Regions from separate parts of the Streptomyces sp. 3MP-14 genome, predicted to be linked through region 1. Evidence: riboswitches for the same ligand, from Rfam matches in the RefSeq annotation. Region 1 holds a riboswitch; each other region holds the start of a gene.
What was found. A riboswitch is a leader RNA that binds a small molecule or an ion and turns the genes downstream of it on or off. The one in region 1 is predicted to bind cobalamin.
Positions count from the first base shown of each region.

Region 2: another riboswitch for cobalamin. It lies ahead of FH609_RS32045 (prenyltransferase/squalene oxidase repeat-containing protein); the one in region 1 lies ahead of metE (5-methyltetrahydropteroyltriglutamate--homocysteine S-methyltransferase).
Region 3: another riboswitch for cobalamin. It lies ahead of FH609_RS00660 (ribonucleoside-diphosphate reductase subunit alpha); the one in region 1 lies ahead of metE (5-methyltetrahydropteroyltriglutamate--homocysteine S-methyltransferase).

Region 1 is NZ_VDLZ02000022.1:65,845-69,112, forward strand. It holds gene FH609_RS28675 (APC family permease) at 1-685, opposite strand, end outside; gene FH609_RS28680 (GNAT family N-acetyltransferase) at 914-1,420, shown strand; cobalamin riboswitch at 1,741-1,986, shown strand; gene metE (5-methyltetrahydropteroyltriglutamate--homocysteine S-methyltransferase) at 2,146-3,268, shown strand, end outside.
Region 2 is NZ_VDLZ02000001.1:531,087-534,354, forward strand. It holds gene FH609_RS32045 (prenyltransferase/squalene oxidase repeat-containing protein) at 154-1,815, opposite strand; cobalamin riboswitch at 1,935-2,073, opposite strand; gene FH609_RS02290 (glycosyltransferase family 4 protein) at 2,312-3,268, shown strand, end outside.
Region 3 is NZ_VDLZ02000001.1:150,111-153,378, forward strand. It holds gene FH609_RS00660 (ribonucleoside-diphosphate reductase subunit alpha) at 1-1,467, opposite strand, end outside; cobalamin riboswitch at 1,586-1,731, opposite strand; gene FH609_RS00665 (DUF2079 domain-containing protein) at 1,973-3,268, opposite strand, start outside.

The DNA of each region.
Region 1 (3,268 bases):
CCAGCGCGCCCTCGGCGTGGGTATCGGCCCGGGGCAGGCCGCCGGTGGCGGCGCGCCAGAGGCCGACCAGCAGCATCGCGGTGACGGCGGCCACGAAGAGGTAGGCGGGCACCGCGAACACCCGGCCGGCCTGGCGGACCCCGCGCAGGTTGCCGTAGGCCAGCACCAGCACGATCGCCACGGTGACCGGCAGCTTGACCGCGTTGATGCCGGGCCAGCCGTCGCCGATCAGGTGCACCAGCGAGATCAACGCGTCGGCGCCGGCCGCCGCCTGGACCGCGACCGTGACGATGTAGTCGACCAGCAGCGCGACCGCCGCGATCTGGGCCACCCGGGGGCCGAAGTTCTCCTTGGCCACGACATAGCTGCCGCCGGCCCTGGTGTAGTGGGTGACCACGTCGCCGTAGGTGATGGTCAGCACCAGCAACACCAGCAGCAGCGCGCCGGTCAGCGGCAGCAGCAGGCTGAAGGCGGCCGTGCCGACGACGGGGACCAGCACCCGCAGCATCTGCTCGCCGCCGTAGGCGGTGGAGGAGAGGCCGTCGGAGGCGAGCACCCCGAGGGCGGCGCGGTTGGACAGCTTTTCCTGCGGCAGGTCGGCGACCCGCAGCGGCGGGCCCAGCACGACGTCCTTGAACCGCAGCCATCTCGACCGTTCGAACCCGGTGTCGTCCCCGCTGGTCATGGGCCCATCCCAGACCACGCCCACCACCGGCACCGGGAAGGCGCTCCGAGAACACCACGAACGGCGGCCCACGCCCGGAGCGGGAAGCGGGCGGGGGCGCGGCCGTACCGGGACGCTGGGACGGCGGGGGCGTCGCGACGGCCGGGGCGCCGGGGGCGCCTCGGCGCGGCCTCCCGGCGCGGCGGGAACCCGGGTGGCCTCGGCGCGTGGCCTGAGTAGGGTGGGGCGATGCCCGAGCTGAAGCGCCTCCACGCCGACCACGCCCCGGCGGTTCTGGCCTTCGAGCGGGCGAACCGCGCGTACTTCGCGGCCTCCGTACCGGACCGTGGCGATGCGTACTTCGACCGGTTCACCGAACGACACGGTGCCCTGCTGGCGGAGCAGGAGGCCGGCGTCAGTTGCTTCTATGTGCTCGTGGCCGAGGACGGGTCGGTCCTGGGGCGGTTCAACCTGCTCGACCTGGAGGACGGCACCGCCGTACTGGGCTACCGGGTCGCGCGGCACGTCGCCGGCCGTGGCCTGGCGACCGCGACCGTGCGGGAGCTGTGCCGGCTGGCGGTGGCCAGCCACGGGCTGCGAACCCTGCGGGCGGCGGCGGCCCGGGACAATGTCGCGTCCCAGAAGGTGCTGACCAAGGCCGGATTCGTGCCGGTCGGCCCCGCCGAGCCGGCCGACCTCGGCGGCAAGCCGGGCACCTGGTACCGGCGCGACCTGGCGCACGGCGGGAGCCGGTGACCCGCCAACGGCCCCGCTGACCACGGTGAACTGGGCGTGCTCCGCGCATAGTTCGCCCTCGAAGAGTGTGTGCACGGTGCTGTCTCTCCCGGTCCTCACCCTCCACCACTGTCGCGGAGGGTGACGCCGAGTCTAGCATTGGACACGGAGCGTCACAAGGGGGTATGTTGCTCAACGTGACGATTCAGGCACGAGAAGTGCGGCTCCCGGTTCGCTGTCCAGCCCGCCCGTTCCCGCCCCGACCCACCCGGCGGCCCCGCCAACCGGCCCGCCGGCTGGGTGAGTTCGCCGAGCACCCCACCGCGAGGGGCGGAGGCGCTACGCTGGTGGGCGCAGCTGGTTCGCCCTGTCCGCCAGGCAGGCGCGTCGTGAAGAGGGAAGCCGGTGGGATTCCGGCACTGCCCCGCAGCGGTGAGTGGGAACGACCGCCGTCAGACGCACTGGGCCCCGTTCGGGCCTGGGAAGCGACGGCCAGTAGGTCCGCGACGCGAGCACGCTCGGCGACGAGCGCGTTCCGGTGCGGCTGCCCGCGAGTCCGAAGACCTGCCACCTGCCCGTGCGCGACCGTCGCGCGCGGTGGTTCGGTGACCTCGTGGGCGGGTCGCGTGAACACGACGCGTGTACCTCGCGTGCCCAACGGCCGCGCGGAGCACCGCCGTTGCCACGCCTTCGCGCCCGTTCCCGGTCTCCGGCCAGACGGGACACATCTCGCGAAGGAGAGTTCCTTGACCGCTCAGCCCGCAGCCGCGGCAGTGAGGGCCACCGTCCACGGCTATCCCCGCCAGGGTTCCGACCGGCAGCTCAAGAAGGCGATCGAGCGCTACTGGAAGGGCCGCCTCGACGCCGACACCCTGCTGGCGACCGCCGCCGAACTCCGCGCCACCACCTGGCGCCAGCTCGCCGACGCCGGCCTGGACGAGGTTCCCACCGGGGACTTCTCGCTCTACGACCAGGTGCTGGACACCAGCGTGATGGTCGGCGCCATCCCGCCCCGGCACCGCGCCGCCTTCGACGCCGACCCGCTGGACGGCTACTTCGCGATGGCGCGCGGCACCCAGGACGTCGCGCCCCTGGAGATGACCAAGTGGTTCGACACCAACTACCACTATCTGGTCCCCGAGTTGGGCCCCGACACGGTCTTCTCCGCCGACTCGGGCCGGCAGTGCGCCGAGTTCGCCGAGGCCCTGGCGCTGGGCCTGACCGCGCGCCCCGTGCTGGTCGGCCCCGTCACCTACCTGCTGCTGGCCAAGCCGGCCCCCGGCGTCGACGAGGACTTCGAGCCGTTGACCCTGCTGGACCGCCTCCTCCCCGTCTACGCCGAGGTGTTGGCCGACCTGCGGGCCCGGGGCGCCGAGTGGGTCCAGCTGGACGAGCCCGCCCTGGTGCAGGACCGCACGCCCGCCGAACTCTCCGCCGCCGAGCGCGCCTACCGCGAGCTGGGCACCCTCACCGACCGCCCCCGACTGCTGGTCGCCTCCTACTTCGACCGGCTGGGCGCAGCGCTGCCGGTGCTGGCCAAGGCCCCGATCGACGGCCTCGCCCTCGATCTCACCGGCCCCGCCGCCCGGAACCTCGACGACCTCGCCGCCGCCGGCGGCCTGCCCGGCAAGCGGCTGGTCGCCGGCGTGGTCAACGGCCGCAACGTGTGGATCAACGACCTGGAGCGCTCGCTGGCCACCCTGGCCACCCTGCTGGGCCTCGCCGACCGGGTCGATGTCGCCGCCTCCTGCTCGCTGCTGCACGTTCCGCTGGACGCCTCCGTTGAGCGGGACATCGACCCGCAGATCCTGCGCTGGCTGTCCTTCGCCCGCCAGAAGGTCTCCGAGATCGTCACCCTCGCCCGGGGCC
Region 2 (3,268 bases), on a different contig from region 1:
GCCGGCCGCCACGTGCGCGGGAACGCGCGGGTGTGGTCGGTGCGTTGGGCTGCCGCGTTGGCGCGGCCGCCGGCGGGGCGTCGCCGGCGCCGGCGGGGGGTCCGCCGGCGGCCGGGGGAACGCTCGGCCGCCGGCCGCCGTCTCCATTGCCGCTCACGGCTGTTCGGGCCGCCGTTCGCCCTCGGAGCCTTCGCCCTTGCCCGAGCCGTCGACGTCCTCCGCACCGCCGCCGGCGGCGTCCTCCGCGCCCGCCCCGGTGCCCGAATCCCGACGCCCCGCACCCCCGGCATCCCCCGACCCCTCGGCACCCTCAGCGCGCACAGCGTTCTCCGCGCCCTCCGTGTCGCCGGCGCGCGCAGCGCGCTCGGCGTCGCCGCCCGCCCCTTCGGCGCGGCCCGCGAGGGCCGCGCCGTCCGCTTCGCCCGCCGCGGCCGCGGCCCTGCGGCGGAAGCTCAGCAGGACGCCGATGCCGATGCCGGCCACCAGGCCGAGCCCGATGATCCACGGCAGGGCGCTCACCCCGTCGTCCGCGTCGCCCTCGCCGGAACCGCCCTCGTCGCCGGGCGATTCGGTCGGCGCCGGGCCCAGCCGGCCCAGCTGCGCCAGCAGATCCGTGCCGCCGAAGTCCTCCGCCGAGCCGCCGGTGGCGTGCGCGGCGAGTACCAGCAGGCTGACCGCCGTCGGGTTGTTGGCGTAGTCGGTCCACTCACCGTGGTGCGCGCGCAGCCACTCCAGTGGCGCCGAGGCCGCCTCCCGGTGGCCGCCGGCCGCCAGCGCCAGCACCGCGCGTGCCGTGGTGGCGAAGTCCGGCTGGGTCTCGCCGCCCGGCGGCGTCGATTCCAGGTGGTCCTCGCTCGCCTCCAACGTCCCGAGCAGCTGCGCCGCGCCCGCCGAACCCGCCCGGGCCTGCGGGCTCAACCCCTCGGCCGACGACTCCGAACCCGGCGACTCCGAACCCGGCGACTCCGAACCCGGCGACTCCGAAGCCGCACCGGTCTCCTCGCCGTCCGCACCCTCGCCGTCCGAACCCTCATCGCCCGCCCCGCAGTCCAGCGGGGTCACCGGCGCCTCCGGCGTCTCCGGGTCGACCAACAGCCCGCTGCCGTAGGCCGCGAGGACCGCGTCCACGGTCGCCATGTCGCTGCCGTACAGCTCGCCGGTCTCCGGGTCGGGCTGCCACGCGAACGCGCCGCGCTGGTCCTCGGGCGCGTCGCAGCCGAGTTGCAGGTCGCCCAGCGCGGAGTAGGGCGAGCTGCCCTCGCGCCGCACCTCGGCCGGGTCGGTGCCGGTCGCGGCCAGGGCGCCGATCACCACGGCCGTGGAGTTGGCGTCGCTGGCGCTCCCGGGGTTGAGGCCCCAGCCGCCGTCCTCGTTCTGCACGCCGGTCAGCCAGGCGACCCCGGCGTCCACCGCGTCCTGCCGGCCGCCGACGGCGGCGAGCGCCTGGACCGCGAGGGCCGTCGCATTGGAGTCGGAGGCGGTCACATCCGCGCAGGGCTGCTCGGCGTCGGCGCGGAACGGGAGGAACGAGCCGTCCGCGCACTGCTGCCCGACCAGCCAGTCCACCGCCTCGTCGGCCGGCGTGTAGCCCGCCGTGTGCTGGGCCAGCAGCGCGTAGGACTGCCGCCACACCCCGTCGTACTGCGGGTCGGCGTCGCCGAAGAGGCCGTCGGGCGCCTTGGCCGGCGGCGGCGCCGGCGTCTCGTCGGCGACGGCGGCCGGGGCGAGGGCCACGCCCGCCGTCACGGCCAGCACCGCCAGCGCGGCAAGCGCGCCCTGCGGCGCGCCCCTGAGCGGAGTACGGGGGATGAACACGCGCAAGCCTTTCGCTGTGGCGGCCGTCGGCGCGTTGACCGCCGAAGCGCGCACAGCGCCCAGCGGCACCGGGCGCGACGCCGTACTCCTCGACGGTGCCGGTCGCCGGGGCGGCGACCGTGGCCAGTGCCCATCACGGCGGGCGTTCCGGCTCACGCGGGCGCCCGAGGCGGGCGCCCGCGATCACGGTTGCGGGTCAGCGCCGGATTCGCACCGGCTTCCCCCGCGCGTGAGTGAACTGATCGGCCTCACTCTAACGGCCCCGGCACCCACGTCTCACGGCCCCGGCATCCGCGCCCACCTGCCGCTCGGACCACCCCGGAACCGGCGCCCGCCCGACCGCCCTCGCGGCCCCCTCAGCCCCCGCCACCCGGGCAGCCTGGTGCCCGGCTCCGGCATCGAGTGATAATCGGCCCACCCGCCGCAATTCCCCCCGTCGACGGGCGAGTAGTGTTCGTACCCGCGAGTAGGTAGCGGCAGACCCCAGGGAGCGTGTGTGGCGGCGGAGGCCCGGGCGGAGCGCCCGCTGAGAATCGCGCTGCTCAGCTACAAGGGGAACCCGTACTGCGGCGGCCAGGGCGTCTATGTCCGCCATCTCTCCCGCGAGCTGGCCGCGTTGGGTCACCACGTCGAGGTGATCGGTGCCCAGCCCTACCCCGAACTCGACGCCGGCGTCACCCTGCGCAAGCTCCCCAGCCTGGACCTCTACCGGCAGCCCGATCCGTTCCGCACCCCGCGCCGCGCGGAGTACCGGGACTGGATCGACCTGCTGGAGGTCGCCACGATGTGGACCGGCGGCTTCCCCGAGCCGCTGACGTTCTCCCTCCGCGCCCGCCGCGAACTCGCCGCCCGCCGGGCCGAGTTCGACGTGGTGCACGACAACCAGACGCTGGGCTACGGGCTGTTGGGCACCGGCCGGATCGGCCTGCCGCTGGTCACCACGATCCACCACCCGATCACCGTGGACCGCCGCCTGGAGCTGGCGGCGGCGCCGGACCGCCGCCGCCGCTACGCGGTGCGCCGCTGGTACGGCTTCACCAGGATGCAACGCCGGGTCGCCCGCCGGCTGCCCAGCGTGCTCACCGTCTCCGGCTCCTCCCGCCGGGAGATCGTCGAGGACTTCCGGGTGGCGCCGGAACGCGTCTCCGTGGTGCCGATCGGCGCCGACACCCGGGTCTTCCACCCCGACCCTGGCGTGCCCAGGGTGCCGGGCCGGATCGTCACCACCTCCAGCGCCGACGCCCCGCTCAAGGGCCTGGTCCACCTCGTCGAGGCGCTCGCCAAGCTGCGCACCGAACGCCCCGACACCCACCTGGTGGTCGTCGGCAACCGCCCCACGGCGGGTCCGGTGCACGAGGCGCTGGAACGCTTCGGGCTCGGCGGGGCGGTCGAGTTCGTCAAGGGCGTCAGCGACGCCGAGCTGGCCGACCTGGTGCGCGGCGCCCAACTCGCC
Region 3 (3,268 bases), on a different contig from region 1:
CGGGTAGAAGTTGATGTCCACCACCCGGTCCAGGAAGAGCACGGCGGTGCGCACAGTGGCGTCCAGCCGCTCCCAGTCCATCGCCCCGTTCTCGCCCAGGTGCGCGGCGAGGTTGACGCTGCCCAGGTTGCAGACGGCGGTCTGGCCGTCGTCGGTGACCTCCAGGATCTCGGTGCACAGGTTCGAGCTGTGCACCACGTTGCCCGGCCTGGCGGTCTGGTTGGCGGTACGGTTGGCGGCGTCCTTGAACGTCATCCAGCCGTTCCCGGTCTGCGCCAGGGTGCGCATCATCCGGGCGTAGAGCTGCCGCGCCGGCACCGTGCGCTGGGCCAGGCCGCGGGCCTCGGCCTCCCGGTAGGCGGCGTCGAACTCCGCGCCCCACAGGTCCGTCAACTCCGGCACGTCCACCGGCGAGAAGAGCGACCAGTCGGCGTCGGCGTCCACCCGGCGCATGAACTCGTCCGGAATCCAGTGCGCGAGGTTCAGGTTGTGGGTGCGCCTGGCCTCCTCGCCGGTGTTGTCGCGCAGTTCGAGGAACTCCTCGATGTCCGCGTGCCAGGTCTCCAGGTAGACACAGGCCGCGCCCTTGCGCCGGCCGCCCTGGTTGACCGCCGCCACGGAGGAGTCCAGGGTGCGCAGGAACGGCACGATGCCGTTGGACTTGCCGTTGGTGCCCCGGATCAGCGAACCCCTGGCCCGCACCCGGCTGTAGGAGAGGCCGATGCCGCCGGCGTGCTTGGAGAGCCGGGCGATCTGGTGGTAGCGCTCGTAGATCGAGTCCAGCTCGTCGGCGGGCGAGTCCAGCAGATAGCAGGAGGACATCTGGGGATGCCGGGTGCCGGAGTTGAAGAGCGTCGGCGAGGACGGCAGATAGGCCAGCGAGCTGGTCAGCCGGTACAGCTCGGCGACCTGCGCCAGCGCGTCGGCCGTCTCGTCCGGCGCCAGGCCGCAGGCCACCCGCAGCAGGAAGTGCTGCGGGGTCTCGATCACCCGCCGGGTGATGGGGTGGCGCAGCAGATAGCGCGACTGGACGGTGCGCAGCCCGAAGTACTCGAAGCGGTCGTCGGCGCCCTCGGCCACGGTGCGGGCCAGCAGCGCGTTCAACTCCTCGGCGTGGACCCGGACAAAGGCCGCCGTGGCGTCGCCGATCAGCCCCTCCCGGTGGCCCACGGCGATGGACTCGGCGAACGTGACCGCGCCCTGCCCGGCGGCCTCCTCGCGGATCGCCAGGGTGAGCAGCCGGGCGGCGAGCCGCGAGTACGCGGGCTCCTCGGCGATCAACCCGGCCGCCGCCTCGATGGCCAACTCCCGCAACTCGGCCTCGTCGGAACCCGGATGGCGGCCCCGCTCGACGGCGGCGGCGACCCGCGCGGGGTCGGCGGCCGGGAGGTCGGCGGTGAGGTCGGCCAGGATGCGGGGCAACGCCGCTGAGGCCGGCTCTGCGGGGGCGGCGGGTGCGATGGTCACTCGGTGCTCTCCCTCGGGACGCGATGCGCTCCGCGAGCCGGGCGCGAGCGACACGCGCGCAGGGCTGTGCCAGGCATGGCTCAACCGCACCGCGTCCCTCGGCCCAGCCCTCGGGGCTTGGACGTGATCAGCCGTCGGCAGGCATTCGGACTCGTCAGGGCGAAAGCAAAGCAGGCCATGACACACCGTTGCGGGACAGCTCCGGATTCCCACCGGATTCCCCTGCGGCGACAGCGAGGTCGAGCATACATCTTGTGCCGCTCCCAACGAGCAGCCCCATATGTTGTGTTCTCCGTCTCGTCGCATGGCGCGTTCACCTGCGAACGCCCACGGGGCTCGCGGGCCCGGTGGGCACCGGGGACGCCCCCGGAGCGTGTGCGGTTGCGACGCGTTCCGCGTTCCGAAACCCGCGCCACGGGGCCGGGGCGTGTCGCGCCGCCGGGTCGCTCCGGGGGCTTTCCCGGGTCGCCGCGCGGTCGTTCCCGGGTCACCCCCGGTTCCCGGGCTACTCCCGGCGCAGCACGAAGTAGCCGGCGCCGTGCTCGACGATCGCGTACTCCGCCTCGGGGTAGAGCTGGGCGGCGCGCCGCACCATGCCGGTGGGGGACATGCCGGGGCCGTGGTAGGCCAGATAGTCGGGGGCCGGCACATGGGGATCGCCGATCCAGAACACCCGGCAGCGGCCGGTGAGTTGGGCGATCGGCCGGACGTTGGCCGCCACCTCGGCGTCGTCGGGGACGGCGGCGAGCACCCGTTCCGCCGCCCTGGCCACCTCGCCGTGACGCCAGGTCTCCGCCTCGGTCAGCTGCGCCACCGGCAGCGACGGGCTCAGCGCCAGCGTCGCCCCGAGCAGCCCGGCCGGGAGGAAGCGCGCGTAGTCCCGCAGCCAACGCCGCTGCGAACGCCCGGAGTTGGCCAGCGCGTCCACCAGCGCCAGGGCCACCACGGGCATCAGGACCGCGCTGTAGTGGAAGTCGGTGCCCCAGTAGTGCGGTTCGTGGGAGACGAACCGCCAGCCCAGCGTCGGCAGCGCCACCAGCAGCAGCGGGGAGCGCAACGCCAGCAGCCCGCTGGTCGGCAGCAGCAGCCACAGCAGGGTCCTGGCCTTCTCGCCGATCCCGTCCAGCAGCGCGCCCAACGGGCCGCCCCCGCCGCCCTCCTCGCTGAGCTTGGTCCAGTAGTCGTAGTCCCCGGCGTTGTTGAACGCGGGGATCAGCACCAGCAGCGTCAGCGCGCACAGCGCCGCCCCGAGCACCGCCGCCGCGCAGGCCGCCCGCGCCGCCCCGGGGTCGCGGTCGCGTGACCGCAGCGCCACCACCAACGCGATGGCGGCCGTCGTCAACCCGAGGTCCTCCTTCACCAGCACCAGCGGCAGCGCGTAGGCCAACGCCACCCGCCACCGCGTCAGCAGCAGCGCCTCCAGCGCGAGGGCGATCAGCGGCACGGCGAAGCAGATCTCGTGGAAGTCGAAGTCGACGGCCTGCTGCACGCCCCAGGAGAGCCCGAAGACCACCCCGACCGTCAGCCCGCGCGCCCGGCCGAGCAGCGCGATGCCGACCCGGGTCACCGGCACCGCCGCCAGCGCGAACAGCGCCGCCTGCGCCACCAGCAGCGTCACCGGGCTGGGGAAGACCCGGTAGAACGGGGCCAGCAGCGCGGTGACCGGGCTGAAGTGGTCGCCCAGGATGAGGAATCCGGGGCCCTTGAGGTCGGCCACCGGCTGGTCCAGCCGCGCGTAGGAGGCGATGGCCTGCTCGAATATGCCCAGGTCCCAGGAGCGGGTCCGCAGGTCGCGGTAGCG